2 regions of the Bacillus cereus group sp. MYBK79-1 genome follow, and region 2 is predicted to be linked to the other one. Evidence: a T-box and tRNA genes for the amino acid it is inferred to sense, from the RefSeq annotation. Region 2 holds a T-box; the other holds one or more tRNA genes.

Region 1 (20,573 bases), on a different contig from region 2:
AACTCGTACGCTTGAAGAAGTTGGGAAAGTATTCGGCGTAACGAGAGAACGTATCCGTCAAATTGAAGCAAAAGCACTTCGTAAATTAAGACATCCAAGCCGTAGTAAGCGTCTTAAGGATTTCTTAGAATAGGTTCTTTTTAAGTTTACTTCACCTTTGTGAAGTAAACTTTTTTATTTTGTTAATTTTTGTTAAACTTTAGCTATCGGCAACGATTACAATTTCTTGTAATTTATTTTACAGAATTGTCTTTTGATTTGCAAATGCTCATTTTTCGATTTTTCGATTAATTTTGTTTATTATATACAAAAATATATGTAGAATAGTGAAAAATATGCTGAGAAACGTTAATAATTATCGAAATAATAAGCGATATAATAATAAAAAACAATAAACTGAATTTATGGAATATTTTTAACGATTAGTAGTTTACTCTTTTCTGATAGAGCGTTTTCAAGTACAATGGAAATGACTGAATCATCTAACTATTTAGGGGTATAGAGGGGGGAGAAGAGATATGAAACGTAATCCGCTGATTCCGTTCGCTCTTATTGCAGCATTAGGTATTATCGTTATGTTTGTATTTTCATTTCAGGGGCTAAATAAATCTAAAGAGTTAGCTGATGCAAAAAATGGCGGGAAGCCAGCGCAAACAGCATCAAAACCAGAGGATATTGTGAAGCAAAGCTGTACGAGCTGCCACGGTGATCAGTTACAAGGGGCAGTAGGACCTAATTTACAAAAAATTGGTGGAAAACTTTCGAAAGAAGAGATTCAAGAAGTTATTTCGAAAGGAAAAGGAAATATGCCTGCCAATATAGTTCCAGCTGATCAAGCCGCTAAAGTAGCTGATTGGTTAGCGAAGAAAAAATAAAGTTTCGTATGACAAGCCTTTTGCTTATGCAAAGGGCTTGTTTTTCTATATTTTCTAAAATACGATGAGTGATAGAGAAGTGAATTGTTGTTATAGGCTTGCAACAACTACTATAAATTCATTATCATGGAGACAGACTGACAAGAGAAGGAGTAATGGAAATACATGAATGAAGTAAAGCTTTCAAAACGATTAGAAGAAGTTGTGCGTGAAATACCAGTAGGATCTACAGTTGCTGATATTGGATCGGATCATGCGTATTTACCGTGTTATACAATTATAAATAATATTGCTACAAAAGCAGTTGCAGGAGAGGTTGTAGATGGGCCATTTCGCTCTGCGCAAGCAACTGTAGCTGAAAGTGGCTTACAAGATAAAGTAGATGTGCGTAAAGGGAATGGATTAGCAGTTATAGCGCCAGGAGAAGTAGATGTAATTACGGTTGCCGGAATGGGCGGAGCGTTAATTCGTGACATTTTAGAAAGTGGTAAAGAGAAATTAGAAGGTGTAACACGTTTAATTTTACAGCCGAATATTGCAGCGCATCACATTCGTGAATGGTTTATTGAGAATGGATGGGAGCTTATCCGTGAAAAAATCGTAAAAGAAGATGGGAAAATTTACGAGATTTTAGTAGGAGAGCGAGGAAACATCGCGTTGCCTTATTCCGAAAATAAACAAGCTGAATTATTTATGGGACCATTTTTAACAAAAGAAAAAAGTGATGCTTTCGTTGAAAAATGGGAAGGAGAACTAAAAAACTTCCAAAATATTTTAAAGCAGTTAGAACGTGCGGCTGATTCTGAAGAAACAAAAACGAAGCGAGCGGAAGTAGAAGCGAAAATGAAAATGATAGAGGAGGTTTTATCATGAGTAAAATTCCAAATGGCCATGAAATTATTTCTTTATTTGAAAGTATGTATCCGAAGCATTTGGCGATGGAAGGAGATAAGATTGGCCTGCAGATTGGCGCGCTGAATAAACCCGTGCAGCACGTATTAATTGCGTTAGATGTAACGGAGGAAGTTGTAGATGAAGCAATTCAATTAGGAGCGAATGTCATTATTGCGCATCACCCTTTAATTTTTAACCCGCTAAAAGCGATTCATACAGATAAGGCGTATGGGAAAATTATTGAAACGTGTATTAAAAATGATATTGCAATCTATGCAGCGCATACAAATGTGGATGTTGCTAAGGGCGGGGTAAATGATTTACTTGCTGAGGCGTTAGGATTGCAAAATACAGAAGTTTTGGCACCGACATATGAAGAAGAAATGAAAAAAGTTGTTGTGTTTGTGCCAGTAACTCATGCAGAAGAAGTACGAAAGGCATTGGGAGAAGCAGGCGCTGGTCATATCGGTAATTATAGCCACTGTACGTTTAGTAGCGAGGGTGCAGGCACGTTTGTACCTCAAGAGGGAACAAATCCTTATATCGGGGAAACTGGACGGTTAGAACGTGTAGAAGAAGTGCGAATCGAAACGATTATTCCAGCTTCACTACAGCGAAAAGTGATTAAAACAATGGTAACGGCACATCCATATGAAGAAGTAGCGTATGATGTGTATCCACTTGATAACAAAGGCGAAACATTAGGGCTTGGAAAAATAGGATATTTACAAGAAGAAATGACACTTGGACAGTTTGCGGAACATGTAAAGCAATCATTAGATGTGAAGGGTGCACGAGTTGTTGGGAAATTAGATGATAAAGTGCGCAAAGTAGCTGTACTTGGTGGTGATGGTAACAAATACATCAATCAAGCTAAATTTAAAGGAGCGGATGTATATGTAACAGGTGACATGTATTATCATGTTGCTCATGATGCGATGATGCTCGGTTTAAATATAGTTGATCCGGGACATAACGTTGAAAAGGTAATGAAGCAAGGTGTACAAAAGCAATTACAAGAAGAAGTAGATGCAAAGAAACTGAATGTACACATTCATGCTTCGCAGTTACATACAGATCCATTTACATTTGTATAAGAAAAATAAAAACCGTTGCTCACAAAGGCAACGGTTTTTATTATTGTTCTTTTTTCACTTTTACACGAGGTAATATTTTTTGTAACGGTACTTTTCGAATTCTGTCCCATGTAGCGGGATTCATTGGGTCATATTGATCTAAGAAAGCGATAACTTCTTTCGTAATTGGCGTTGGAGTAGAAGCACCTGCTGTAACAGCTACGTTTTCTACACCTTGTAGCCACTCTAATTTGATTTCACTTACATCTGCAACGCGATATGCTTTCGTACCAGCGATTTCTTGTGATACTTGTGCTAAACGGTTTGAGTTGTTACTTTTCGGATCACCGACAACAATTGTTAAGTCTGCAACATCAGCTTGCTTAGCAACAGCTTCTTGGCGAACTTGAGTTGCTAAACAAATTTCCTTATGGAATTCTGCTGTTGGGAATTTCTTCTGAATGTCCTCCATTAAATGCTGAACATCCCATTGGCTCATCGTCGTTTGGTTTGTAACTAAAATTTTATCTGTTGGAATTTCTAATGTTTTTAAATCATCAGCTTTTTCAATAAGATGAACGATATCAGGTGCAATACCAACTGCGCCTTCTGGTTCTGGATGATTTTTTTTGCCAATATAAATGACATGGTAACCTTCAGCTTTCTTTGCTTCAATAAGGTCGTGTGTTTTTGTAACATCTGGACAAGTGGCATCGATTGTCGTTAAACCTTTTTCTTTTGCACGTTGTTTAACTTCTGGAGAAACACCGTGTGCAGTGAAAATAACAGTACCAGAATCGATTTTATCTAAAATTTCTAATCGACTTGGACCGTCTAATGTAATGATGCCATCTTCTTCGAATGCATCTGTTACATGTTTGTTGTGAACAATCATACCTAAAATATAAATAGGTCTTGGTAATGATGTATCTAATGCGGCGTTACGTGCAATAACCATCGCGTCCACAACACCGTAGCAATAACCACGAGGGGAAATTTTAACAATTTTCATATGAGTAATCCTCTCCTTCTAAACAAGGGATACTTTTGTGCATAGTCTTTTACATTATAAAGGAGGAGTGGATAGAAAACAAAGGATTGTTACACATATAGTTTTGGTTTTGTTGCTATTTTTTGAACAGGCTCCTCTCGTACTTCTTTTTCTATGACTGGCTCAATCACTATTTTTTTTCTTTTTCTTTTTTTTTGTGGAGGAGGCGGAGTTGCTACCACAACCTTTTCTGTTATGTCTTCAGCTGGATTTTCAGTTGGATCTTCGTCCGTACTTTTTCCAGAGGTGAGGATTTTAACAATGTTGGGTAGGTTACGCATAATAGGACCGTACTGTTCGACGACAGGGCTTACAGATTGAACGACTTGGGATACTTTTTCAATATTGTTTATCATATTAGTTGGATTCGAAATTAAATTCGCAAAAAAACTGCCGATGCCGCTACTTGATGTTGCTGTAGTTGTTGCACCGCCGCGTGTTTCATTTGATTCATACATTTGAGGGGGAATCATTTGCTCTGGATGCTGCTGCATGTATGGTTGATATTGCTCTGAGTATCGCTGCGGGTATTGTTGTTGGTAGTGCTGTTGATATTGGGGCGGCGGTTGCTGGTGCATCATTGGTGGCGGCCCTTCCATTTGTCGATAAGGCGGAACCATTTGCATGAAAGGCTCGGTTGGATCGTGTTTTTTAAAGAGCTTGGCAAGGAAGCCTTTCTTTTTTTGTGCCATCGGTGGTAGTTGTGGAATTGGATATGGTGTATAAGGTTGCTGTACTTGATTCGGATACATTTGCCTTATATGGGGTTTTGGAAACATGTGAGAAATCCTCCTTTCTTCAGTTAGGTATATACACATACAATATGCAATAAGAGGGAAGGAGGTTAGTTTTTGAAATAAAAACCTAAACTAAAGATGGATTTTACTTGTAGATTTCGATATAATGTAGACTTGACTGATTTGTGCGCGCAGTAGAAATTTAGAAAGAAGGTGTAACTTATGACACAACAAACTTTTACACAGTATGATTTTAAACCATTTTTAATAGATGCAGTTCGTGAACTACGCTTTACAGAGCCGACAGGAATTCAAAAGAAAATTTTCCCGGTCGTGAAAAAAGGCGTAAGTGTAATTGGACAATCCCAAACAGGTTCTGGGAAAACACATGCATACTTACTTCCTACATTGAACAGAATTAATCCGGGTCGTGAAGAAGTACAACTGGTTATTACAGCACCTACTCGTGAGTTAGCACAACAAATTTACGAAGAAATCGTGAAATTAACAAAGTTTTGTGCGGAAGATCAAATGATTACAGCACGTTGTTTAATTGGTGGAACTGATAAACAACGATCAATTGAAAAGTTGAAAAAACAACCTCATATTGTAGTTGGAACACCAGGACGTATTAAAGATTTAGTGGAAGCGCAAGCCTTATTTGTTCATAAAGCAAATACGATTATTGTCGATGAAGCAGACTTAATGCTTGATATGGGATTCATTCATGATGTAGACAAAATTGCATCACGCATGCCTAAAAACTTGCAAATGCTAGTTTTCTCTGCAACAATTCCTCAAAAACTAAAACCGTTTCTGAAGAAATATATGGAGAACCCAGAGCATATTCATATCAATCCAAAACAAGTTGCGGCTGGGAATATTGAGCATTATTTAGTACCTTCTAAACATCGTAACAAAATCGATTTAGTGAACAAAATGTTGCTACAATTTAAACCGTATTTAGCAGTTGTTTTCACGAATACGAAGAAGATGGCGGATCAGGTTGCTGACGGATTAATGGAACGTGGCTTAAAAGTTGGACGAATTCACGGAGATTTATCACCGCGTGATCGTAAAAAAATGATGAAACAAATTCGTGATCTTGAATTCCAATATATTGTTGCAACTGATTTAGCAGCACGTGGTATTGATATAGAAGGAATTAGTCATGTTATTAACTACGAACTTCCATCAGACTTAGATTTCTTCGTTCACCGCGTTGGAAGAACAGCACGTGCAGGGCATTCAGGTATTGCAGTGACGATTTATGACCCAGCAAACGAAGAAGCGTTAGATAGTTTAGAAAAACAACGTCATATTGAGTTCAAGCATGTAGAATTACGCGGAGATGAGTGGGCAGATTTAGGTGAACGTCGTCGTCGTAAGAGCCGTAAGAAACCAAATGATGAACTTGACGTTATGGCAACAAAAGTTATTAAAAAGCCGAAAAAAGTAAAACCAAACTATAAACGTAAACTTGCAACAGAACGTGACAAAGTAAAGAAAAAATACAGCAATAAAAAAAGATAAGGGGAGCCCCTTATCTTTTTTTATCCCGCTTTAATGGGCAGTAAGACCCCCACCTCAAAATTCAGCGAAAGCAAAGAAGTTAGGTGGGGGGCGGGCTGCCCATTAAAGTCCGATTGGTCAGGGATAATAATCAGTGGAGAATGGAAAAAAACAATTCGCTACATATTTCTACAAATTATGCTATCATTATATCTATTGTATATTGAAGAGGTGATTGTATGTTAAAGATTGGATCTCATGTTTCCATGAGTGGTAAGAAAATGTTATTAGCAGCAAGTGAAGAGGCTGTTTCATACGGTGCAACAACGTTTATGATTTATACAGGTGCACCGCAAAATACAAGAAGAAAACCAATTGAAGAATTGAATATAGAGGCAGGAAGAAAGCATATGGAACTAAACGGTATTGAGGAAATTATCGTACATGCGCCATATATTATTAATGTCGGGAATACAACGAAGCCAGAAACATTCCAATTAGGTGTAGACTTCCTTCGCATGGAAATCGAAAGAACATCGGCATTAGGTGTGGCGAAACAAATCGTTCTTCACCCAGGTGCGCACGTTGGGGCAGGAGCGGATGCTGGTATTCAACAAATTATTAAAGGGCTTAATGAAGTATTAACGCCAGATCAGACGGTTAACATCGCGTTAGAAACGATGGCAGGTAAAGGGACAGAATGCGGTCGTAGCTTTGAAGAAATTGCAAAGATTATTGACGGTGTAACATATAATGAAAAACTATCCGTATGCTTTGATACGTGCCATACGCACGATGCAGGATATGATATTGTAAATGACTTTGACGGTGTATTAAACGAATTTGATAAGATTGTTGGTATTGATCGTTTACAAGTACTTCATATTAATGATAGTAAAAATGTACGCGGCGCAGGAAAGGACCGTCATGAAAATATCGGTTTCGGTCATATCGGTTATAAAGCGTTGCATCATATTGTACATCATCCACAGTTAATGCACGTACCAAAAATTCTTGAAACGCCATATGTAGGTGAAGATAAAAAAGATAAGAAGCCGCCATATAAATTAGAAATCGAAATGCTGAAAAATGGTACTTTTGATGAAGGAATTCTTGAGAAAATCAAAGCGCAATAAGCAATAAGGAGGGGGATTTCCCCCTCCTTATTTTAGTAGTTGCTGAAATAAAGTATTTACTTGTTGGGCGGTAGCAGGGGAGGTTACTTTTGCTATTTGTTTTAAGAGCTCTAGCCGTTCGTCATTATCGTAAATATTAATATTCTTTCCTTTCATAAGTAAAACAATTTGATCAGCTTGTGCAGTTGTAATAGAAACCTCATACTCTTTACTATATTTCAATAACTCTTTTGTAGAAATATGATTTAATTTTTTATTTACAAGTTGTTTAATGAGATTCATCGAGTTATCCTCCTTCACGCGTTCTTCTATCGAAATATATGAGTGCGTAGCTTGTACATATTCGTATAGAGTTTCTTTTTCATGAGAAAAAGAAGCGTATGTTATAATATAAGGACAAAACTACAGAAAAAGAGTATAAGGAGGACTTATGGAGCAGAAGCAACATCGAAAAGAAAGTGTTATCCATCTTATTTATCGTTTAGTTATGATTATATTTGGGGCAGCATGCGCAGCGGTAGCGATTGAACTATTCTTAATGCCAAATAAAATTATTGATGGTGGAATTATTGGTATTTCTCTTATATTAGATTATCTTACTCCTAATATTTGGTGGTTAAGTTTCTCTACTTTAGTCGTTATTCTCAATATCCCATTTATGTATTCGGGTTATAAGCAAATCGGAAAAACATTCATGCTATCTTCCGCGTTCGGTATTGTAGCTTTAGCGTTTATTGAATCAACGTTACATGCTGTTCCGCCATTTACAACAGAGCCAATTTTAGCAACAGTGTTTGGTGGTCTTATTTTAGGTATTGGTGTAGGGCTCGTTATTCGCCATGGTGGATCAATGGACGGAACAGAAATTATGGGTATTTTATTAACGAAGAAATTACCTTTCTCTGTTGGCGAATTTGTAATGTTTGTGAACTTATTCATTTTTGCATGGGCAGCATTTGTATTTGGTGTTGAACAAGCTATGTATTCTGTTATGACGTACTATATCGCATTCAAAACCATTGATACAGTCATTCAAGGTTTAGATGAAACGAAAGCGGTTTTAATTGTATCAGATCAATATGAGGAAGTATCAAATGCGATTTTGCATCGTCTTGGTCGTGGAACGACAAAGCTTGTAGCGAAAGGCGGTTACACGGATAAAGAAAAAGAAGTGATTTATGCAGTTGTAACGCGTCTGGAAGTGACAAAGTTAAAATCAATTGTGTATGAAATTGATGCGAATGCGTTTGTTACGATTATGAATACACAAGAGACAAATGGTGGTAAGTTTAAATCGGCTATTCACTAAAACATGTATCCCGCTATTTGAGGGCGAATAATTGATAGGGGATGGACTCATTTAATTAAGGTTTTACTTTATAGGAATATTTTTCGAAAGCAGAGAATTTTTCTCTGCTTTTTGTTATAATAGTAAGGTTTCTTGAAAAAATTGATATATTTTATGCAGATTGGTTTACAACTATAATAAGCTATACTATAATTCAAGTAGATATAAATCGGAATGATTCTGAATTAAAATAGGTGAGATGCTATGAATAATATATTAGAAATAGAAGGATTGTCATTTCGATATGAAGATCGAAATGTGTTAGAAGATATTAATTTGCAAGTTCCGAAGGGAGCTTTTTTAGGTTTAGTTGGCCCAAATGGTTCTGGGAAATCAACTTTACTAAAATGTTTATTAGGTGTTTTAAAGCCAAAACAGGGAAGTATTCGTTTGTTTGGTGTTGATAGTAAGAAGTTTAAAGAATGGAACAAAGTTGGTTATGTGTCGCAAAAGGCAAATAGCTTTAATTCTGGTTTTCCGGCAACTGTTTTTGAAGTTGTGTCAATGGGACTCGTTTCGAAAAAAGGGCTGTTTCGCTTTTTTACGAAAAGCGATAAGGAAAAGGTAGAAAAAGCAATTGCTGATGTGGGGATGAGTGAGTTTCGAGGGCGCAATATTGGAGAACTTTCTGGTGGACAACAACAGCGTGTATTTATTGCTCGTGCGCTCGTTAGTGATCCTGAATTACTTATTTTGGACGAGCCTACTGTTGGAATCGATGTGAAGAATGTAGAAAGTTTTTATGAGATATTAGAGGATTTAAACAAAAGGTTAGGAATCACATTAATTCTCGTTACGCATGATATGGGAGCTGTTACTGAGAAGGTAACACATGTTGCATGCTTAAACCAACATCTACATTTCCATGGAAATGTAGATAAGTTCCGAGAGTTAGAAGATGCAGAAATGTCCGTCTTATATGGACATCATGTTCATCGTTTAGAACACGAGCATGAGCATCACGGGAGGATATAATGATACAAGATTTTTTACAATATGACTTTTTACGTAACTCTTTATATGCAGGGATTTTAATAGGACTTGTTGCACCGCTTATCGGTGTATTTGTTGTCATTCGCCGAATGTCGCTTATTGCGGATGCATTAAGCCACGTGACATTATCGGGTATTGCTGCAAGTTTACTACTAGAAAAAACAATTTTCACAGGGGGATTTTTAAATCCATTATATATGGGAATGGTTTTTTCTATTGGTGGGGCGTTACTAATTGAAAAATTACGTACTGTATATAAACATTATCAAGAATTAGCAATTCCGATTATTCTTTCAGCAGGAATGGGGATTGGCGTTATTTTTATTTCACTTGCAAATGGATTTAACACAGATTTATTTAGTTATTTATTTGGGAGTGTAAGTGCTGTAACAAGTACGGATTTAATAATCATCGGCATTGTAGCAATTGTTGTTATTGTAACGATTACTTTATTATACAAAGAGTTATTTTTACTATCGTTTGATGAGGAATACGCTGTATCAACTGGTTTGAGTGCAAAGTGGATTCACTTTATTTTTATTATATTGGTTGCTCTTGTCATTGCAGTATCAATGCGTGTAGTAGGGGTTCTTCTCGTATCATCATTAATGACGTTACCAGTTGCAGCAAGTATTCGTATTGCAAATGGATTTAAACAAACAATTTTCTTTTCCATTTTATTTGGTGAAATTGCAGTAATTGGTGGGATGTTTGCTTCATATCAACTTGATCTAGCACCAGGTGGTACAATTGTTATGATAGCAGTTCTTATTTTAATTGGTGCGATTTTATGGAAAAAGAAAAAAACTGCATAAAGTAGGGATAGATATGAATCTAACAGAAGCTTTACGCCTAATGAAAGATAAAGGATACAAACATACTGGGAAAAGGGAAGAAATGCTCAGGTTATTTGCAGCTCACAATCGTTATTTAACGGCGAAAGACGTTTTAGAGCATATGAAGGATGATTATCCAGGCCTTAGCTTTGATACGATTTATCGTAACTTAACGGTGTTTGCTGAAATCGGTGTTTTAGAACAAACGGAATTAAATGGTGAAAAACATTTTCGTTTTACATGTTCTATTATGGAACATCATCATCATTTTATTTGTTTAGATTGCGGGGGGACGAAAGAGATTACTTCCTGCCCAATGGATTTTATGAATAAAGATTTTAACGGTTATGAAGTAACCGGTCATAAGTTTGAAATATATGGCCGTTGTCCAAAATGTGCAAAATAAGAACTCGTCGGTTACATAACTGACGAGCTTTTTTTACGTAAAAAAGAAGGTTGCCCACAAATATTGTGGCAACCTTCTTTTTATTGTTCTTGTGTTTCTTTTTCTTTTTCTTTTTCTTTTTCTCGTTCAGCAGCCATTTCAGCAGCAATTACATCGATTTCTTTTTTCAGTTCTTCTACCATTATTTCTTCTGGTACTTTACGAACAACTTGCCCTTTACGGAATAATAATCCTTCTCCACGTGCACCGGCAATACCGATATCAGCTTCACGAGCTTCACCAGGACCGTTTACAGCGCAGCCAAGTACTGCAACTTTAATTGGTACTTTTAGTGTAGAGATGTATTCTTCTACCTCGTTAGCGATGCTAATTAAATCAATTTCAATACGACCGCAAGTTGGACAAGAAATAAGTGTTGCTGCATTAGATGCAAGGCCGAATGACTTTAATAGTTCACGCGCAACTTTTACTTCTTCAACTGGGTCAGCGCTTAATGAAATACGTAATGTGTTTCCGATGCCTTTATTTAAGATTGCTCCAAGACCAGCGGCACTTTTTACAGTTCCGGCAAATAATGTTCCAGATTCTGTAATACCTAAATGTAATGGGTAATCAAAAGCACGAGCAGCTTTTTCGTATGCTTCAATCGCTAAGTTAACATCAGAGGCTTTCATAGATACGATAATATCGTGGAAATCTAAGTCCTCTAAAATTTTAATGTGATGTAGGGCACTCTCAACCATACCATCTGCAGTTGGGTATCCGTACTTTTCTAAAATGTGACGCTCTAATGAACCTGCGTTTACACCGATACGAATTGGAATACCGCGTTCTTTTGCCGCATTTACAACAGCTTCTACTTTATGGCGACGACCAATGTTACCAGGATTGATACGTACTTTATCAATGCCACCTTCAATTGCTTTTAAAGCAAGACGATAATCAAAATGAATATCAGCAACAAGTGGAATGTTGATTTGTTTTTTAATATCAGCAATAGCATTTGCCGCGCGTTCGTCTGGAACAGCAACACGGACGACTTGACAGCCAGCTTCTTCTAAACGTTTAATTTCAGCAACTGTTGCTTCAACATCATGTGTTTTTGTTGTTGTCATACTTTGTATAATTAATTCATTATTACCGCCAATTGTTAAATTACCGACTTTAACTGGACGTGTTTTTGTACGATGAGTCATTTCATTCACGAATAGATCGCTCTCCTTATAAAAGAAGTTTCTTATTTAGTCCCTCATATCAATGAAAGTATACGTGATACAGGGCTATAGAAACCGAAGTGCTCGGTTTCACTTTTACTATTGTATCAGCGCCTTTATGTAATTGACAAGGATTAAGTGATTGCTTATTGATATAACGGGAATTTATAAGACTTTCCAATTTGTATTTTTGTAGCAGATGTACTTTTGTTTAGTTGTTTAAAGTCATCAATTACCTTTTCGATGGAAGGGATTTTTTTCTTATTAATTTGTTCGGTAATAGAAAGAACTGTCTCACCTGTTTTGACTTCAATTGTTTTATAAGTGACATCTGTTTCTTTTTCTGCTTTGTTCTCTTTATTTTGTTTTGTATCTGTATTTTCTTGCTTTATCGTTTGGGCAGCGGTTGTGTTTTTATATGAACTTAACATCGGTAAAGTGCCGATTTTTATATCGTAATAAAATATATAACCAAGAACAAGCACGAATAAGAATACACCTAATCTTTTCATATTCTTCACTCCTTTGCTAGGAATATATGCTTGTCCAAAAAAAAAATGCCTATTTAGGCATTTTTTTCGTTCGGTTTTGGAACTTCTTTGATTGTTAAGTATAGAACAATTAAAACAACTGCGATATAAATGAATGTTGAACCAGGTACAACAATTTTGAATAAATCCATGATCATAAAGAAGATTGTTGGAATTGTGTAGCTGTATGCAGTTAACGTCCATACTTGCTTATAAGATAATTTACGTTGACCACTCATAGCAGAACCTATAAACGCAAGTAAAGTAATTCCTAAGAAAGTAATAAATAATTGGAATAGGTACACTAATACGCCGATAACGGCTAATAAAATTGGATAAATACTATCGAATACAGAAATGAAATCTTGCAAATCTTTCTTCTCAAGAGATGTCCCTAATAAATCATTGTAGGAGTATGTTTGTGTTTGACCATTTCCTATAGAAACCACTTTATCCTTTAAAATAAATAAACCAGTTTTGTTCTGATATTTTTCTATATCTGTTGTATTTGGGTCAAATACGAAAAGAGCATCTCCCTCTTCCTTTTGAATAGGTTGTTCAATATCAGCTTTAAGTTCACCATTTTCGATTTTAAAATCAGGTAAATCTTTTTCAATTGCTTGATTTACCATGGTAACACTATCTTGAATAAAGCTACCGTAAAAGAATGTTCTTGGAATAGTAGTGATTAGACAAAGTAGCATAATATACAAAATGGTTTTTCCGATTTTTTGAAAACGGAATAGCGCCATATCTTTAGGCGAATATACGCTTTTGGCTAATTGGGTAAATATGGACATAGATTCACTTCCTTTATGTATGTATAAAATCATTGTAACGTAGGAATCTAGGGAATCTCAAGATATATTATATTTACATATAGTGGAGATAACTAAATTTCTTTTTATTAATTTTCTTCTTTTGAATGAGAAAAATACAATTGACACTTTTCTTTTCTATATGGTAAATTTATCTTACATTTCTTAAAGGATATATCCGATAGGAATTCCTTTATTTAATATATGGTTACATACATAATTGTGGACCCTTAGCTCAGCTGGTTAGAGCAGACGGCTCATAACCGTCCGGTCGTAGGTTCGAGTCCTACAGGGTCCATATCCATTTCACATGTTTATTATGTCATCAAGAAGCTTCCTTGTAGAAGGGAGCTTTTTTTACGGAATATATGAGCATTTTAATTGAAAAGAAGTGGGAATTTTGCTACTTTAATGATAGCAAGACAATGTGATTTATTTGTTTGCACCCTATGGCAATTAGGGTAGAATGAAGTTGTATGTCACTTAAGTGGCAATACATAAACTGGGAGGAATATAACAATGGCAAAACACGAATTACCAAATTTACCTTATGCGTATGATGCTTTAGAGCCTCACTTTGACAAAGAAACAATGAACATCCATCATACAAAACATCATAACACGTACATTACAAACTTAAACGCTGCTTTAGAAGGTCATGCAGAATTAGCTGACAAAAGCGTAGAAGAATTAGTTGCAAACTTAAACGAAGTACCAGAAGCAATCCGTACAGCAGTACGTAACAATGGTGGCGGACATGCTAACCATACATTCTTCTGGACAATCTTATCTCCAAACGGCGGTGGACAACCAGTAGGCGAACTTGCAACTGCAATTGAAGCAAAATTCGGTAGCTTCGATGCATTCAAAGAAGAATTCGCAAAAGCTGGAGCAACTCGCTTCGGTTCTGGTTGGGCTTGGTTAGTAGTAAATAATGGCGAGTTAGAAGTAACAAGCACGCCAAACCAAGATTCTCCTCTAACTGAAGGCAAAACTCCAGTTGTAGGTTTAGATGTTTGGGAGCATGCGTACTACTTAAATTACCAAAACCGTCGTCCAGACTACATCGGTGCATTCTGGAACGTTGTAGATTGGAACGCTGCTGAAAAACGTTACCAAGAAGCAAAATAATTGTAATAACGATAGAAAAAAGCTAGGAGAATGCTCCTAGCTTTTTTCTATGCTTTCCTTTTACATAATTGGGCTTGTCTTTGGAAGACTAGAACATGAAGTAAAGGAGAGTTGTGTATGAAGTGGAAACATATAATTGGTGACGTTGAAGTGAATCGGGATTTAGTGTTGTTGCTCCTTATTGGAGGTTTATACACGCTCGCAATTTCTTTATCGAATACGTTTGTTAACATTTATTTATGGAAACAAACACAAAATTATGTGAATCTTGGCTTATATAATTTGGCCAGCGTTGTATTACAGCCTCTCACATTTCTTATAGGTGGGAAATTAGCAAAGCGTATTGACCGCTCAATCTTGTTGCGAATAGGCGTAGGGACGTTAGCTATTTTTTTTATCGTTGTTTTAGTAGCGGGAAAAAGCGCTTCTCACTATATTTTATTAATGGGGGCTCTTTTAGGAGTCGGATATGGTTTTTACTGGCTCGCGTTTAACTTATTAACATTTGAGATTACAGAACCAGAAACAAGAGATTTCTTTAACGGGTTTTTAGGGCTTCTTACATCCTTCTCTGGCATGATTGGACCGATAGCAGCTGGATACACAATTTCACGTATGGAAAAATGGAGTGGCTATACGGTCATATTCTTTCTTTCGTTACTGTTATTTGCAATTGCTGTTATTTTAAGCTTTTTTGTATCTAAGAGAGAATGTGAAGGTCGGTATGAAATTGTACAAGTATTGAAAGAGCGGAAAATTGATAAAAATTGGGGAAGAATTACACGTGCTCATTTTTTTCAAGGGTTAAGAGAGGGAACGTTTATTTTTGTGATTTCCGTGTACGTGTATTTAGCAACGGATAGCGAGCTTGCATTAGGAAAATATAGCTTAGTGAATTCGGCAGTATCATTTGTATGTTACTACCTAGTCACTCGTATGTTAAAGAAAGAGTGGCGGAAAAAAGCAATATTGCTTGGAGGCATTATTTTATATGCTGTCGTATTTTTAGTTATATTCAACGTTACATACCCAAAATTACTTATTTATGCAGCGTGCATCGCGATTGCATACCCTATTTTGCTCGTTCCATACGGGTCCATGACATATGATGTAATTGGTAGAGCGAAAAATGCGAGAGAGTGGCGTGTAGAGTATGTAGTTGTCCGGGAATTATGGTTAAATGCAGGAAGAATTTGCTCAATTTTATGTTTTTTATGTGCTGTACTATTCTTTCCGCCTGAAAAAAGTTTGCCTTACTTATTATGTATTTTAGGTGCAGGACATTTTCTTATTTATTTTGCAGTTAAAAATGTCAAATATGATGAGGGAAATGCGAGTAAAACAAGTGTTGTAGCGCAAGGAACTGCACAGAATCAAACAGAACCAGAAGGTTAACTTCTCGGTTGTTTTATGCTAGAATAGAAAAAGATGTAAGACAGCAGTGAGGACACCTGTATGAAGGTGTCCCTTTCACATTACATAGCTGTTGGTAGAGGGGGTTTGTATGAGCAAGAAGCAGAAACAACAAAAGAAAAAGACTCACGTTCCTTTTCGGTTAAACGTGCTGTTTTTCTGCGTGTTTTTAATGTTCTCCGCGGTTATTGTAAGGCTTGGATATGTACAAATTGTTCGCGGTGAGGAATATAAGAATGAGGTGGAGAGGAAAGAGAACTCGACGATAAGTAATCCTGTACCACGTGGGAAAATATTTGACCGTTATGGGCGAGCTGTAGTAGATAATGCAGCTGTACGTACGATTACATTTACAAAAATGAAAGGATCAACTGCAGAGGCTCGCTTAGAAACAGCGAAAAAGCTAGCAGATTTGATTGAAGTACCGACAGATAAATTAACAGATCGTGATAAAAAAGATTATTGGCTTGCTATACATAAAGAGGAAGCTAAAGAAAAAATTACGAATAAAGATCGTCAAGAGTTTAAAGATAAAAAAATTGACGATAAAGAATTAGATGAGCGTCAACGAAATCGCGTGACAGAAGAGGAAATGAATCAATTATCCGCAAAAGATTTAGAAATACTAGCGATTAAAAGCAAAATGGACGGCGGATATGCGATGACGCCACAAGTCATTAAAAAGGATGCTACAGAAGAAGAATATGCGATTATTAGTGAAAGCCTAGCAGCATTACCGGGTGTAGATACGAATGTTGATTGGGATCGAAAATATGTTTATGATGATTTATTCCGAAGTGTACTTGGCGGGGTGTCAACATCTGATGAAGGTTTACCTAGAGAAAGACTAGATTACTATCTTGTTCGTGATTATAATCGAAATGACCGCGTAGGGAAAAGTTATCTTGAGCAGCAATATGAAGACAGTCTGCACGGTACGAAAGCGGAAGTGAAAAATATTACAGATAAAAACGGTAATATTTTAGAAACGATTAATGTATCAAAAGGGCAAAGTGGTAATGATCTGAATTTAACAATCGATATGGAATTACAAAAGCGTGTAGAAGAAATTATCACGAAAAGTTTATTGAAATATAAAGGCGGGCAACCTCTTTTAGATCGTGCATTCGTTGTAATGATGAATCCGAAAAATGGTGAAGTTTTATCTATGGCTGGGAAACAGTTAGTGAATGAAAATGGCGAAACGAAAGTGCAAGATTTCGCATTAGGAACGATGACAAGTTCTTATCCGATGGGATCGACTGTAAAAGGTGCGACAGTACTTACAGGATATCAAACAAATGCAATTCAACCAGGTTCAGTTCAACTTGATGAACCAATCAGATTAAAGGGGACGCCGCCAAAATCTTCGTGGAAGACGATGGGATATATTAATGATTTGACAGCATTAAAAATGTCTTCTAACGTATATATGTTTAAAACAGCGATGAATATCGCAGGTGTTCAATATGTGAGAGGTGGTACGTTAGATATACCACAAAAAGCATTTGATACGATGCGTTATTATTTCGGGCAGTTTGGACTTGGCGTGAAAACCGGTATTGATTTACCGAATGAATCTGCGGGCCAAATAGGTAGAGGAAATCAGCCAGGTTTCTTATTAGATTTATCAATTGGACAGTATGATACGTATACACCACTTCAATTAGCACAGTACATTTCAACAATTGCAAATGGTGGTTACCGTATGCAGCCGCAAGTTGTAAAGGAAATTCGACAACCGGCAGTGAAACAAGATGAAGTAGGAAAAGTTGTTCATTCAATGGAACCGAAAGTGCTAAATCGTATTGATATGCCTGAATCACAAATTAAACGTGTTCAAGAAGGATTTAGACAAGTATTTAACGATTCTGGTGGTACAGCTACGAAATACTTTGCAGGTGCACCATATAAAGCTGCTGGTAAAACAGGTACAGCTCAAACTGTGTATGGCGGAGATAAAGAGATTGGTAGAAATGCAAAAGGTGAGCGCAAAGAGACATATAACTTAACATTAGTAGGTTATGCACCACTTGAAGATCCTGAAGTAGCATTTTCTGTTGTTGTACCTTGGGTAGATGATAAATCAGGTATTAACGGTTATATTAGTCGTGACATTATGGACGCGTACTTTGATTTGAAAAAAGTAGAAAATGGTGAAGCTACACAAGATGAAATAGATAAGAAAAATAAAGAGCAAAATGATGAATAAAAAAGTTGTAAAAAAAGCACACTATCTGAAAAGATAGTGTGCTTTTTTTTATGATTCATGCATACGTTTTAATAAGGTGGACAAGCATATTATATCGGAAAATTAAGGGACCTCATAAATGATACGTATGCATTCGCCATGTAGGATAACGATTTTATGGACTGATCATCAGTGAAGATGAACGGTAGCTACGGATTAAAATTTCATCTTATGTAGGTTCTTGTGGAACTTTACAAAACTTTTACAAACAATTAAAACCGAATTAATAGTTTAGCAGTATTCTTATATCTGTAATCCTGTTATTTCCGGTTACTTCTAGGAGGAAGAACACGTGAAATGGATAAGTGCATCGATTAAAGTTTTCATACTGTCGACATGTTTCCTTTATGTTGGCACGTCTACTGCATTTGCTGTGAATGAAATGGGAGAAGTGAGAGTTGATGGATCCTCAACGGTTTTTCCTATTATAGAAGCGGTAGCGGAGGAATATACAAAGGTGCATCCGAACGTGAAAATCTCCATCAGTGTTTCTGGAACAGGAGGAGGATTTAATCGTTTCAGTAAAGGAGAAGTGGATATAAATAATGCTTCGAGAGTAATGAAACAAGTGGAAGAAAATGAAATGAAGAGAAACTCCATTCAGTTTACACCATTTGAAGTTGCTTACGATGGTCTGACGATCGTTGTGAATCGCCAAAATACTTGGGTAGACAATATGACAGTAGACGAGTTACGTCTATTATGGAGTGAAGATGGAAACGAAAAGCGATGGTCACAAATTCATTCTTCATGGCCACGTGAACAGGTGAAGTTTTATGCGCCAGGTGTAGACTCTGGTACGTATGATTATTTTCAAAATGTCATCTTACAAAATAATCGCATTGTAAAAAAAGTCTCTTTGTCTGAAGATGATCAAGTTATTATGCAAGGGGTAATGAATGATAAAAATGCCATTGCTTTTGTAGGATATGCTTATTATATGGCCAATCGAGATAAGGTGAGAGCAATAAAAGTGGATGGTGTACTTCCGACGAAAGATACGATTCAATCAGGTAAATATAAGCCATTATCTAGGTCGCTATTTGCTTATGTGAATGATGCATCTATCCGAAATAAAATGAATGTAGCAAATTATGTTGAGTTTATGATTCAGCATGTTGGTAATCTTGCTGAAGAGGTTGGATATGTAAAATTACCAAAAGAAAAATACAATGAACAGCTGCGGATGTTAACAGAAATAAAAAGGTAATGTCAGGGTGGAAAGGGGTTTTCATCTTTGGCTCATAATGACAAAAGTCAAATTACATTTTCTGTACAATATTTGATTGAAAGAAATACAAAACAAAGAAAAAAAACGCAGCGAATCAATCGAATCGTTCCATTATTACTAAAAATAATTGCTAGCGTGTCTATTGTGACGACACTTGGAATTATTTTTACGCTGGCAAATGAAACAATGATGTTTTTTCAAAAAATACCATTGCTCTCCTTTTTGACAGAGAAAGAATGGTTACCTTTTTTTGAAGATCCTAAATTCGGTATATTACCACTTATATGTGGAACGGTACTTGTAACAGCAATCGCTATGCTCGTAGCAATTCCTATCGGTTTAGCGTGTGCCGTATTTTTAAGCGAATATGCTTCGGGCGGTGCAAGGAAAGTATTAAAGCCGATGTTAGAACTATTAGCAGGTATCCCGACAATTGTATATGGTTTCTTTGCATTAACAGTTGTCACACCGCTTTTACAACGAATTATACCAGATTTACAGTTTTTTAATGCGATTAGTCCAGGTATTGTTATTGGCTTTATGATGATCCCGACAATTGCATCTCTTTCTGAAGATGCAATGAGAGCTGTAGCGAAAGGGACGAAAGAAGCTTCGTTAGCACTTGGAGCAACTCGGTTTGAGATGGTAAAACAAGTCGTGTTTCCTTCGGCTTTTACAGGGATTATGGCAGCGATTATATTAGCTGCTTCCAGGGCAATTGGTGAAACGATGATCGTTGTAATTGCAGCGGGATCCACGCCGAACGTATCGCTCGATCCGACACACTCTATTCAAACGTTAACAGCTTATATTGTGCAAGTGAGTTTAGGTGATGCTCCGCATGGAACAATTACGTATTACAGCATGTACGCTGTAGGCGCAACGTTATTCTTGTTTACTTTTATAATGAACATCATTTCGCAGTTTATTATGCACCGCTTTAGGAGGGTGACATAATATGCGAATGTTGAATCATAAAAAAATACAAGAAAATATGGCATCACGTTTTTTAAAAGATCGAGTTTACAAAATGTTATTTTATATAGCTATTTGGTTTTCAATAGTAATACTGTTTATTTTGCTTTTTCAAATTTTTGAAAAAGGCATAAGTTACCTTTCGT
Region 2 (12,785 bases):
CCAATTTTGTACAATCTCCTCTAAAGCCATACCACGTGAGCCTTTCAGTAATACAACATCCTTTTTCGAAATAATTTTCAATACTTCCTCTGCTATCTTGGTCTTATTATTAAATGACCGTACTTTTCCTGAATCATATTTCTTTCTTGCTTCTTCCGCTACAATTTCAGCTAGCTCTCCATAGGTAAATACATATTGAATGCTCTCTTCATTTAACATTTTGCCAATTTCTCTATGATATGTTTCAGCTTTCTTTCCTAACTCCAACATATCCCCAATCACTATAATTTTTTTCTCATAGGCATTTAATTTCTGTAATGTCTCAATTGCAACCTTCATTGAAGAAGGACTGGCATTCCATGCATCGTTAATAACCGTAAAGCCTGTTTTAGCAGTTAAAAATTGAAAGCGCATTTGAGTAATATTAACTTGCCGCAATGCCTCCTGTATTTTTAATGTAGGGACATTGTAAAATTGACCTACAGCGATTCCGACGATCGTATTTAATATATTATGCTTTCCATGTAAGGGGACATCGTACTGTATTTTTGAATCATTTAATTTAAAATGAACACCATATTCATCTAATTGCACGTTTGTTGGAAACAAATCATTTGTATACGTTTCACCAAATGCCTTACAATTTATACTCGATAGATTCTTATTTTGCAAAAGCAATGGTTCATCACCATTATATAAAAACAAACCATTTCCTTTTAACCCATCAATAATTTCTAATTTAGCCTTCGTAATCTCTTCTCTTGATCCAAGCGTTTCTAAGTGAGACTGACCGATCATTGTAATAATCGCTACATCTGGCTGTGCTATTTTTGATAAGTTTCGAATTTGTCCTTTTTCACTCATCCCCATTTCAAGTATTAAAAACTCTGTATCTCTTTCCATTTCTAAAATTGTTAACGGCAAACCGATTTGACTATTTAAATTCTCCTTTGTTTTATGCACACAATAAGTTGTTCTTAAAACCGTACTTACAATATCTTTTACTGTTGTCTTGCCATTACTACCAGTGATTCCGATTACGTTTACATTTAGCTCTTTTCGATAAAACTGTGCCAATTGTTGCAAAGCAAACAAAGTATCATCTACAAATATAATTGCTACCCCTTTTGGCGGAGTGCTGTAAGACTTTTTCCATAAGGAAGCGACAGCTCCATTATCCATTGCCTCTTTCACATAATCATGTCCATCTTTCACTCTAATAATTGGGACAAACAAATTCCTTTTCTTAATTTTCTGGGAGTCAATACAGATACCTTGTATCTCCATATTGTGAAACGATTCTCGTAATCCTTCTCCATCTACTACCTCTTCAAGTTTTTTTAAATTAATTTGAATCAAATCATCACCTTTTTCCATTTTATTACATAAAAATTGTGTTTTTTACGCATATTAATTAACAAATTTAAAGCGAGGTGTGTATATGAAAAAAACAATAAGTTTCTTCCTCCTTTTGTTATGCCTAATCGTAGTAAATGAAACGTACGCCTATTCACCAAAGTCTTTACCAATCTCCCAAAACTCTGATCAATGGCAAGTGAATATTGATGAACCAAAAAAAATAAGCAAAAAGATGCTTCAAGCTAAAAAAGATGAATTTCAAACATATCAATTTTCAGTAAAAAATGTTGGCAACAGTGAAGTATATAACGTACAAGTCGAAGTATTCCGCAACGAGCCAAAAACGAAAACGAAGTATGAACTCTTCTCCCGAAAGGAAAGTCGTTTAGCGAGTGGAAAAACTGGATTTAAACATGCTAATTTTCCAGTTGCTACAAAAGCAGATGAAGTTGATGTAATCATTACTTGGCAAGAACACCCTTTCCGCTCTATGAGAAACGGCCAAAAAGTTGAGTCTAGAAAATTTAAAGAGCATTTTGTTTTTAAAGATGAAAAAAATAAATAGAATGCGAATAAGTTCACACTACCATTCCTATAGCTTACTTTACTAGTACCAGTTCTTAAGCAAATTAAAAAGTCGTGGCTTATAAATGCCACGACTTTTCATATTAATTCGTACTAATTCCTCTCGCTGCCCAAATACGATCAATTTCAGCAGCATGTTGTCCGCCATATAAAAGAGCATCCGCTTGCTTAATCGCTTTTGCTCCATCACTGAATTTAGAGTTTGGTGTTAATGACCAGTGCGATTGTAAAATAATTTTTGTTGCAACATCACGGCCAAAAGTTTGTGCCATCTCATATTGTCCTTGCGACCAAATTTCCCCATCAGCATGTACTTGATTTTTTAAATCTTTCGGATACACTTTATTCGTATCTAATCGGCGCAGGCATGTTGGATCTGAACTAGAGTAAGCCGCCGCATCCCACTCTCCAACACATGCTTTTCCGTATCCTGTAGTCGATACAGCATCTTCATACGTAGCACCTAAGAAGTCACCAAATCCTTCTCCCATCGCTCCGCCTTCTGCTGAACTACCAAAGCCAGGAACTTGGTTATCTTGAATCGAATGCCCATATTCATGTGCGATAATACCAGCATCTTCTGCATCATCTACTCCGCCAGTACCGAAAGTTAAAGCTTTCGTTGTCGGAGAATAAAATGAGTTATCAGCCGTCGTTCCATTCACATTCACTTTAATAGAGCGATTATTAATATTTTTAAAACCTAACCCTTGAATGTAACGCTGTAATGTATCAATATGATAATACGACATAACATCTTCAAAGCTATCATTTGCGCGTGTATAGTTGAATTGTAAATTTGCAGATTTCGTTTTTGCTTTGGAAGAAATCGTTACATACTCTCCAATTAAAAATCCTGTCCCATCTAAACCTTTTAACGTAACAGTCTTCAATTGGTTCGTTAGCGTAGTTGAATCGGCATCGTTATTATCTTTTAATCCTGCTAAACTCCCGCTTGATACGACAGGGTTAGGTAAAAATACTTTTCCTGTTCCTTCTACTTTTCGGTTTATATCAACCTTTTTAATTAACTTTCCATTTTCTGCATCAATAAATGTTTCCCATGCACCAAACGGGTTATTAGAATGGACTACAACTTTATATACTGGACGTGCAATTCCTTCTTCCACAATATATCCGAATTCTTTCTCTGTAGGAGCCCATAAGTTTTGCTCACTTGCTTCTCCAACATACGCCATTGATTTTTGTATTGCATCTTTTTCACTAATTTTTGTCGTTACTTCCTTCACCCCTTTAACGGATTGATAATCAGAAACAGCAAGTACTCCTTTTCCCTCTCCGTTAAGAGTAACTGTAATTTGTTTTGAAAATACAGGTGCACCATTAACAACTTGTTGGAACCTAACATATGAAGCTACTGATGTTTCTGTTGTAGAAATATATTGCAAGTCTGAAAGGTCTGTTTTCAATCCATACTGCGCAGCATTTTCTTTTAAATATTCAGTTGCTTTTTTCTGCGGCGAATAAGCTTCTAGCTTTACTTGCTGCTGTTTTTCCAATGCTGAAACCGTAGAAATCGTCCCCATTACTAATGGCACAGTCATTGCCATTGCCACCATTTTTTTATTAAACATAGAACCACTCCCCCTAATAAAGTAGCTCAACCTTATCCCATTACCAATCGGCAATCATTTCCGCAAAATGGATGGATAAAAATTGAATCTACGAGTAATTCTCTATAAACAATTCTATTACCTTTCTATTTAAGGTGAGTGAAATTTTCTCAATATTTATGTGTAAAATGAAAACAATACTTTAGAAATAAATTTTCACAGCATTTTAATTAGTGTGTTATAGAGAAATAAATTTTCTAGAGGTCCTATCGAATGGATTATGCGGAAAATAGCCGGATAAATTCCCATCATACAAAAAGGAAGTTGGAATCATTCCAACTTCCTTTTTTCTTTAATTAGCTGCACTTAATTTAATTCTAAGTTTTGTCTCACCTAAAGATAGTTCATCGTCTTCATTCGTTAAATGACCAAATGTAAACTGCTTAACGAGTAAATTTTCTTCCAATAAATCTTTATGGTTCGTTAATGTTTGCTTTAGTTCTTCCTCTGTATCAAGAATAACATCGACTCGTAAATTAACCGGTAAATTTAGTTGCTTACGATATTCTTGAACCGCTCGAATAAATTCACGTGCTACTCCTTCTTGTAACAATTCTTTTGTTACATTCGTATCTAACATAACTGTATATTGTCCGTTAGTCGTATTAGAGAATCCTGATTTTGCAACTTTCTCTACTAATACATCTTCAGTCGTTACAACTACTTCTTCTCCTGATGCTGCTTCGTAAACTGCTTTTTCTGTAGAGACAAAGTTTTGTACCTTGTCTTGTGATAATTGTTTTAGCCAGCCATTTACTGCATTCACATTTTTACCAAACTTTGGCCCAGCCGTTTTAAAGTTCAGCTTTAATTGATAGGACGTGTATTTCGTTTCATCGAGTTCAACATGGAACGCCTTCACATTTAACTCATCCATGACGATATCACGATACGATTCCCATTCCATATCATTTTCATTATGCTCAAGTAGTACAAGTTCCGCTAACGGCTGTTTTACTTTTAAAGAATGCTGATTACGGTTACTTCTTCCAAGTTCAACAACTTGTAAAACAGCATCCATTTCCGCTTCTAATTTCGGCTGAAGTAATGATTCATTTACAACTGGATAATCCTCTAAATGAACGCTACTTCCAGTTAAATTCAAATGAATATCTTCAGCGACAAACGGTGTAAACGGTGCGATTAACTTACTAATTGTCACAAGCACGTCATGAAGTGTTTCATACGCAGCTGCTTTTTCAGCATTCATACCAGATTCCCAGAAACGATTACGTGATCGTCTTACGTACCAGTTACTTACTTCATCTACAAGCGTCGCGATTTCACGAGCTGCATTCGTAAATTGATAATCATCAAGTGCTGTTCTTACCTTTTTCGTTGTGCTATGCAATCTTGATAATACCCATTCATCCAATTTCGTCCGCTTTACATCATACGTTTCTTTCGGATTATACCCATCTAAATTTGCATATAAAACGTAGAAGCTATACACATTGACTAATGTATCTACAAACTTAGATTTGGCTTCTAGTACTGTTCTTTCAGAAAAACGCTTCGCATTCCACGGAGCACTGTCAACGAGTAGCGCCCATCTTAAAGCATCTGCACCAAACTGATTTACTAAATCAACTGGATCTAGTGCATTCCCTTTACTTTTAGACATTTTCTGTCCTTCTTCGTCTAATACATGCCCTAGTGATAACACTCGCTTATAAGGCACTTTTCCTGTATATAGCGCTGATACTGCTAATAAACTATAAAACCAGCCGCGTGTTTGATCAATGCCTTCCGCAATAACATCTGCTGGAAACTGCTCTTCAAATAACTCTTTATTTTCAAATGGATAATGATATTGCGCAAATGGCATGGAACCACTATCAAACCAAACATCAATTACTTCTGGTGTACGATTCATTGTACTTCCGCATTTTTCGCAGCAAACTTGCACTTCATCTACATACGGTTTATGCAGTTCTAAATCTTCCGGTGTTTCTTTCATACTATGCTTTCTTAAATCCACAATGCTTTTCGGTGCGAATTGATGATCGCAACTTTCACATTCCCATACGTTTAATGGTGTTCCCCAATATCTATTTCGGCTAATATTCCAGTCCACCATATTTTCTAAAAACTTACCAAAGCGTCCATGTTTCATATGGTCTGGATACCAAGTAACAGAATCGTTATTTTGTAAAAATTTATCTTTAATTGCAGTTGTTCGGATTAACCAACTCTCTCCTGCATAATAAAGAAGTGGTGAATCACAGCGCCAGCAATGCGGGTAGCTATGTTCATACTTTTCTTTATGATATAGTAAGCCTTCCTTCGCTAAATAACGAACAATATCCACGTCACAATCTTTCACAAATTTCCCTTTCAAAAATGGTACTGCTTCTGTATACTCACCTTTCTCATCTACAACATGCAGGAATGACAATCCTTCACTTTGAACGACTCTATAATCGTCCTCCCCATATGCTGGAGCGATATGAACAAGTCCTGTACCACTATTTGCCGTGACAAAATCTGCTGCTATAACTCGGTAGCCATTTGTAACTTCTTTCATTGGAAATGGTGCTGTATACGATGTGTTTACTAATTCTTCACCTTTATGGACAGATAGTACTTCATAGTCTTCTTTTAATACATCTTGTACACGTTCTTTTGCAACAATATATACATGACCTTCTTGTTTCGCTTTCACGTATTCCATATTTGGATGTACAGCGAGCGCAACATTTGCTGGAAGCGTCCAAGGTGTCGTTGTCCAACCTAGGAAATACTCATTTTCACTATCTTTCACTTTAAACTTAACTGTTGCACTTAAATCTTTTACTGTTTTATACCCTTGCGCAACCTCATGTGAACTTAGTGACGTTTGACAACTTGGGCAATATGGTGAAACTCTATGTCCCTTATACAATAAGCCTTTTTCATGAATCGTTCCTAAAATATGCCATACACTTTCGATATATGGATTCTCTAGCGTAACGTATGGATTATCCATATCTACCCAATAACCGATGCTTTCAGTAAATTCACGCCACTGCTTTTCATATGTGAATACACTTTCTTTACACTTCTGAATAAATGGCTCAATTCCATACTCTTCGATTTCATGTTTACCAGAAATACCGAGTTGCTTCTCAACACCTAATTCTACAGGTAAACCGTGCGTATCCCATCCCGCTTTTCTTAACACTTTATATCCAGCCATCGTTTTATATCTTGCTACTACATCTTTAATTGTCCGTCCAAGTGCATGACCTACATGCGGTAATCCATTCGCAGTTGGTGGTCCTTCATAAAATACGAAAGACTGTGCGCCTTCTCGATTCTGAATTGATTGCTCGAAAATACTTTGCTCGTTCCACTGCTTACGAATACGTGTTTCTCTCCCTACAGCTGACTCTTTTACATCTACTTTCTTCATCTACAATCACTCCTTTGAATGTTTTAAAGCACACAAAAAACCCGTCCCTATAAAGTAGGGACGGGTTTACCCGCGTTACCACCCTAATTCTATTAGCTCTTCACTAATAGCACTTAGCAACGTACTATCATACGTGTTCTTTGTAACGGTAGACATCCGTCCGGGCTTACTCACTTTCAGCCTCGGCTCCTCGGAGATGATTTTCAAATAACGTCTGCACGCCGGCTTTCAGCAACATACCGGCTCTCTGGGGAACAGTACACTATTTTACTCTTTCTCGTCTTCAGATTTGTATACTTTGTTAAAAGCTATTTTATGCCATTTGGCAACGAATTGTCAACTAATTCGAAATATATTTTATTTATACCCTTTTTCCCTATTCTTATACAATTACTTTTCAAATTCTTGCAATGCTGCTAAATTTTCATCATCCTCAATAAGTTCAGCGAAAAATCCCGACTCATCCTCACGAAGTACAATTTCAAGTTCTTCCTTCGCCTCTTCCTTTCTGTTTAACTGTGCTAAATAACAAGCACGATCGTATCTCGCTAACAGATCATTCGCATTAATTTTTAATACTTCATTCGCTATTTTCTCTGCCTTTAGTGTTTGACCGGCACCATGATATGCAGATGCTAAAGAAAGAAGAATCGCTGTTTCATTTGGATGATGTATAGAAGCATTTTCTAATACATGAATTGCCTCTTCAAACCGTTCTTGACTTTGATATATTTCTCCTAAAGCAAGAAACGCTCTATTTACAAACGGTGTTTGCTCCGTTAATTGTAAGGTAATCTTTTCTGCTTTTCTTTCTTCCCCTGCTTTAAACAATACTTGTGCTTGTAAAAGAAGAGTATCATAATCATCTGGTAATTCTCGAACCATTTGCTTCGTTAACTCTGAAGCATCCCGTAACATATCTTCTTCCTCACACTCTATGAAAACATTTACAAGCTGCTTCGCTACATCGTAATCCCATTTATTTTCTAACGATGTTTGCAATACATCTATTGCCTCGTTGTTCATCGTCACATTCTCGTAAAATAGTGCAAATCGCTGCGCTGCCAAACTATTTTTTTGATTTAACTTTAACGAAATTTCATATAAATCAATGATTGTAGTAATAATCGAAATTTCTTTCGCACGGTTTTTCATGCGATAAAAAGCTCTCGTAATTATGGATTTCTTCGGCTGATCATTTTGTTGACGTTCAATCCATCTTTCTGTAACCGCAGATGCAGCATACATAAATGCCATACTTCTTTCTGCCTTTTTCACTTTTAGTGTATGAAGAAAATCTCGTATATTAGACCATTTCTTATGTTGTTCTATCGCTTTTACATATACATCAAATATACGTTCATTATTTGCATCTTTTTGTATCACTTTCATCGCAATTTCAATTGCTTTTGCATTTCTATTTTTCACTAGTACTTTTGCATAATGATATAGAACTTCTGTATGCTCACCATCTAATTGTAGTGCGTATTCAATCTGTTCTTGTTCTTTATCTATTTCATCCATCGCTCCATACACATATGCAACCGCATCTAATCTCCATATTTCAGGTACTTCGTCTGCTAATTGTTCTAGCTCAGTTAGCAATTCTTTCTGTAGATTCATTTCTACTGAAAGCTGTGCCAAATATTCCATATTAATATGCAACGGCTCTTCTTTCATCGCCTGAACCATATGACTTTGTTCTTTAGAACGATTTTCTTCTTTTTCGTATATTTCCGCAAGCTGTAAATGTACACCTACGAAATTCCCATCAAGCTCTAAACATCTTTCATACGCTTGTTTTGCTTCCGTCAATTGCCCTAATAGCATAAGTGTTTCACCAATTCGGTAATACGGTAATGCCGTTTCCTTTTGTTCTATCGCCTTATTATATCTTTTCATCGCTTGGCCGTACTGTCCAATCGATTCATATAAAATACCTGTATAACAGCCGTATTCACTTACTTCATTTCTTTCTTTCTGTAACGTTCTTAAGAATGCTATACCTCTTTGTACAAATACTGTTCCTTTAATTCGATTCACATATTCATCTAACGCACTTGCTACATTATATTCGCTCTGCTTTATACCACTCTCTAACTTAGACAACGCTACTTTAAATCCTTCTTCACTTCCACCAAGTTCAACCTCTGCATCCCATAAAACCATCCCTGCGTTCATAAGGAAATCTTGACTCTTTTCAATTTGTTTTTCGATACTGAGAATATATTCTTTTGCTTCTTTATATTGTTCTCTTGCCATATAAACTTGTGTAAGTCCGAAGTGAGAGTATACATCATCATGATTTTCTTCCAAAGCACGAGCATACAATGTTTCAGCTTCTTCCAGACTATCATTTTGGAAATGGTAATCACCGAGCTTTACGTATAGAGGTGCCTTATCGTCACAATTCTCAATACCTTTTAATAAAACTTCTTTCGTACTTTCTTCATCCTTCAAATCAGATTCGTATATTTCCGCAAGTTTCGTATAAATGTATGGTGCATTACTATCCAAATGAATTGCTATTTTAAGCCCTTTTATCGCTAAATATAATTTCCCTAAATGATGCGCACATCTCGCTCGCTCATACCATACATGTGCTTCATTTTTATATTCTTTTAACAAATCATTAAAGATTTCATACGCTTCTTCATATCTTTCTAAATCTATTAATATTAACCCGTGATTCGTTAAAGTGAATCGTTCTGGACTACGTTCCAAGGCAACTTGAGAAAACTGTAACGCCTTTTCAGACTGATCGATATACATATACGATAAAGCGAGAAAACTCCAAGCAATCGGCTGATCTGCGTCTAATTGTAACGAGAAACGAAAACTTGAAATCGCTTCTATATAACTTTCCTGCTCAAAAGCATACCTTCCGTTTATTAAATGATATAAAGCACGATTATTTTTCTTCTCAACACTCGCAAGCATTTGCCCCGCTTTTTCTAACTCTTCAAGGCGAATAAAGCACTGTGCACCATGTAATTTAACAAAATCTGAGTTTGGAAACTTCTCCATTAACTTTTCAATACAAGATATAATAAACTCGTTATCTACTTCAACATCTAAGTGCTTAACCGTATACAACCACGTATTCGGATTATCACTCGTCTCTTTTAAAAATTGTACTAACTTATGAATCCCCTCATTATCTTGTTCATCTAAATGATCCGTTAAAGAAAAAATGGATTTAAAATAATGATGCTCTTCCTCATTTAAAAATGATAATTGTCCCTTCTTTTCTTGCGGAACAAACGTAATCGCTAAACACCCTGTATAACGATATTTTTCTTGTAACTTACTATACTCCACAATGACTGGTTCGATAAAGTTTGGATCTTGAACATAAAAAGCTTGTAACCTATCATCATACCCAGCTAACACTTGCACATGTGAAGCATGCTCAATATCAATACTTAATAAAACGGGAATTCCTTCGCCGAGTAATTTCTTATAAGTTTCCACATTTCCTTTAAAATAACGATATTCATAACCTAAATCTTCTAAATAAGAAACAGTATCTGAAAACTTCGAGCCCGTCATATCAAAAATGAACTCTGCTATTTCATCTTGCGTACGTTTTTCTCCCCATAACTGCAACATCATTTCTAAACTTGTCGGCACACAATAATTATCCTTTTGTACAATGGGAACTATCGGTAAGTGAACCTTTTGGCCATCTGGATTTTTTTCTAAATTATGATATAAAGACTCTTTTAAACTTGTTTCTTCTTTTAATAACTGTTGTAAATCTACAAGTTTATTCATTTTGTAAAGCGCTTCTGCACGTAAATGTACAAAGTAAGTTTTATACGCATGATAAGGAAGCTGATTATTTATGTTATCTATTACGTCTAACACTTCTTCATACTTCCCTAAATCTAATAAATATTTCACCTTTTCAAAATGAAAATATGGTACTTGCGGGAACTTTACAATTGCATCATCAATTAGCTGTAATGCACGTTTTTGTTCCCCTTTATTTGCATATAACTGTGCTAATAAATAAGTAGATAACTCTTCACAATCTTTATGCTGCATGCCAGCTATAAATTGTTCTTCTGCTTTCTCCCATTCACCTGTATGCATATAGACGTAACCCCATTTATCAAATACGGCACGTGCACTGTACTCCTCTGCCTTTTGCATATAAATAAGCGCTTCTTCATTTCGTTTCATTTCTAACAAACATCGTACTAACGTAAAATATGTTTTCGCTAAAAGATCAACTTCTATCTCTTCTTTATTTACCTCTTCTAATGAATCTTTTAACAACTGTTCTACTTCAAGTATTTTCCGCTCATCAATTAACTCATCACAATATAAAGAGAGCGTTCTCATATTTGGGAATTTTTTGTAGGCGTAGCGAATGAGGAATGAACTGTATTGGTGCATAAGCCCTTCATCAGTAAGACGTATTAATATATCAAACTCCTTATGTGAAGGAATATTAGCAAGCCAACTCTTCAAATAAGATAAAGTATTCTTTTCTTTTATATATGAAATTTCATTATTTATTTCCTGTAATCCATCTATAAATCTCTTGTCTTTCAAACAAGCATCTAACTGCTTAAAATCTAGCATGTATTCACCTCGAATAATTTTTTGCACTGCTACTTGCTTAGATTTTACACATCATATTGTAGGTATTCAACTAAAATCTCCTATAATGGATAGTATTATTTAATATTATTCGAATTTATAACAAAATATAGTAAAAATGATTGTTTTTCTCCATATTTTGTTTGATTAAATGGAATAACGTAACATGAGGATCTTATCTTTTGGAAGCTCAAATCAGTACATGAAATTATATCGGCGATAATTTAAATATATCAGCGATTATACGGTGGATATCGACTTACCGAAAAAAATGACAATTCTCAATAAATTGCTGCCTTTTAACATTCTATGTCACCAAAGGTAATTTTCATATTCGGGGCATATACTAAAGAGGAATGTAGATGAAAAACTTTATAAAATCGGATTTCAACTTTATATTGAGCTAGCGCATCATCATATGTTAATCCTCTAGCCATTAAACGTTCTATAAATTGCTGTTTATCACCTGGATTCCCTGCAATCCCCTCTTCTTTTAATGAGTGATACAATTTTTCTTTATCATTATGATGCATATTAGGATCTAAAAAGTTCACTTTATCACTTACTCTACATTCAATGTTTTTTACGCCTAGTTCACTTAAAAACATCGGTATTTTCATACCAATATTTCCATCTTTTCCGCTTCTCTGCGTGTCACTTTCAAATAACTTCTGCAAAGCTCCTAGCCTAATAATTTCCGATTGATTCTCTCCATCTAAAAAGTATGACGACATATTTGATATCCAATGTGGTTCAAAACAAATTATTTTTCCGCCCTTTTTAACTGAATGCATCATTTTTTGTAGCATTGCTTTTGGTAAACTTATATGTAATAAGAAAGCATGACAGATTGCTATATCGTATGTATCGTTCAATTCAATTTCTGTAGCATCCCCCTCAAGAAATCGTGACTCATACGGAAGTAAGCGAAACAAATCTCTCGCTTCAGCTAGTAATCTTTCTCCGCTATCAATACCTGTATACTTTGAACCTTCTGGAAGTAATGGCATTAATATTAAGCCTAAATAACCATATCCACAACCGTAATCAACGATATGTACTGGCTTAGAAATCTTCCAAACTATATTTACTAAAAAACTTACATAATCGTCATTGTAATATAAATCTCTCGTATTTTTTAAATATATTATTTTACTATTCCAATCGTACGTTTCCAAATTTAACGCCTCCTTTATATATAT

What was found. The T-box of region 2 lies ahead of ileS (isoleucine--tRNA ligase). A T-box ahead of a tRNA ligase gene usually reads a tRNA of that ligase, here a tRNA-Ile.
Positions count from the first base shown of each region.
Region 1: it has a tRNA-Ile gene. The T-box ahead of ileS (isoleucine--tRNA ligase) is inferred to sense a tRNA for this amino acid. The anticodon was not compared.

Region 1 is NZ_JBQAEO010000010.1:63,227-83,799, forward strand. It holds gene rpoD (RNA polymerase sigma factor RpoD) at 1-133, shown strand, start outside; gene cccA (cytochrome c550) at 519-875, shown strand; gene ACTFOB_RS16820 (tRNA (adenine(22)-N(1))-methyltransferase) at 1,041-1,748, shown strand; gene ACTFOB_RS16825 (Nif3-like dinuclear metal center hexameric protein) at 1,745-2,866, shown strand; gene ACTFOB_RS16830 (4-hydroxy-3-methylbut-2-enyl diphosphate reductase) at 2,907-3,857, opposite strand; gene vrrA (VrrA/YqfQ family protein) at 3,947-4,675, opposite strand; gene ACTFOB_RS16840 (DEAD/DEAH box helicase) at 4,856-6,166, shown strand; gene ACTFOB_RS16845 (deoxyribonuclease IV) at 6,385-7,281, shown strand; gene ACTFOB_RS16850 (DUF2624 domain-containing protein) at 7,309-7,563, opposite strand; gene ACTFOB_RS16855 (YitT family protein) at 7,712-8,590, shown strand; gene ACTFOB_RS16860 (metal ABC transporter ATP-binding protein) at 8,834-9,604, shown strand; gene ACTFOB_RS16865 (metal ABC transporter permease) at 9,604-10,437, shown strand; gene ACTFOB_RS16870 (Fur family transcriptional regulator) at 10,451-10,864, shown strand; gene ispG (flavodoxin-dependent (E)-4-hydroxy-3-methylbut-2-enyl-diphosphate synthase) at 10,945-12,060, opposite strand; gene ACTFOB_RS16880 (hypothetical protein) at 12,225-12,590, opposite strand; gene ACTFOB_RS16885 (DUF1189 domain-containing protein) at 12,644-13,408, opposite strand; tRNA gene ACTFOB_RS16890 (tRNA-Ile) at 13,651-13,724, shown strand; gene sodA (superoxide dismutase [Mn]) at 13,946-14,557, shown strand; gene ACTFOB_RS16900 (MFS transporter) at 14,675-15,952, shown strand; gene ACTFOB_RS16905 (peptidoglycan D,D-transpeptidase FtsI family protein) at 16,062-18,182, shown strand; gene phoX (phosphate ABC transporter substrate-binding protein PhoX) at 18,514-19,431, shown strand; gene pstC (phosphate ABC transporter permease subunit PstC) at 19,459-20,409, shown strand; gene pstA (phosphate ABC transporter permease PstA) at 20,411-20,573, shown strand, end outside.
Region 2 is NZ_JBQAEO010000001.1:667,915-680,699, forward strand. It holds gene ACTFOB_RS03465 (UDP-N-acetylmuramoyl-tripeptide--D-alanyl-D-alanine ligase) at 1-1,377, opposite strand, end outside; gene ACTFOB_RS03470 (hypothetical protein) at 1,442-1,924, shown strand; gene ACTFOB_RS03475 (M36 family metallopeptidase) at 2,028-3,539, opposite strand; gene ileS (isoleucine--tRNA ligase) at 3,871-6,972, opposite strand; T-box leader at 7,026-7,265, opposite strand; gene ACTFOB_RS03485 (tetratricopeptide repeat protein) at 7,363-11,565, opposite strand; gene ACTFOB_RS03490 (class I SAM-dependent methyltransferase) at 11,883-12,761, opposite strand.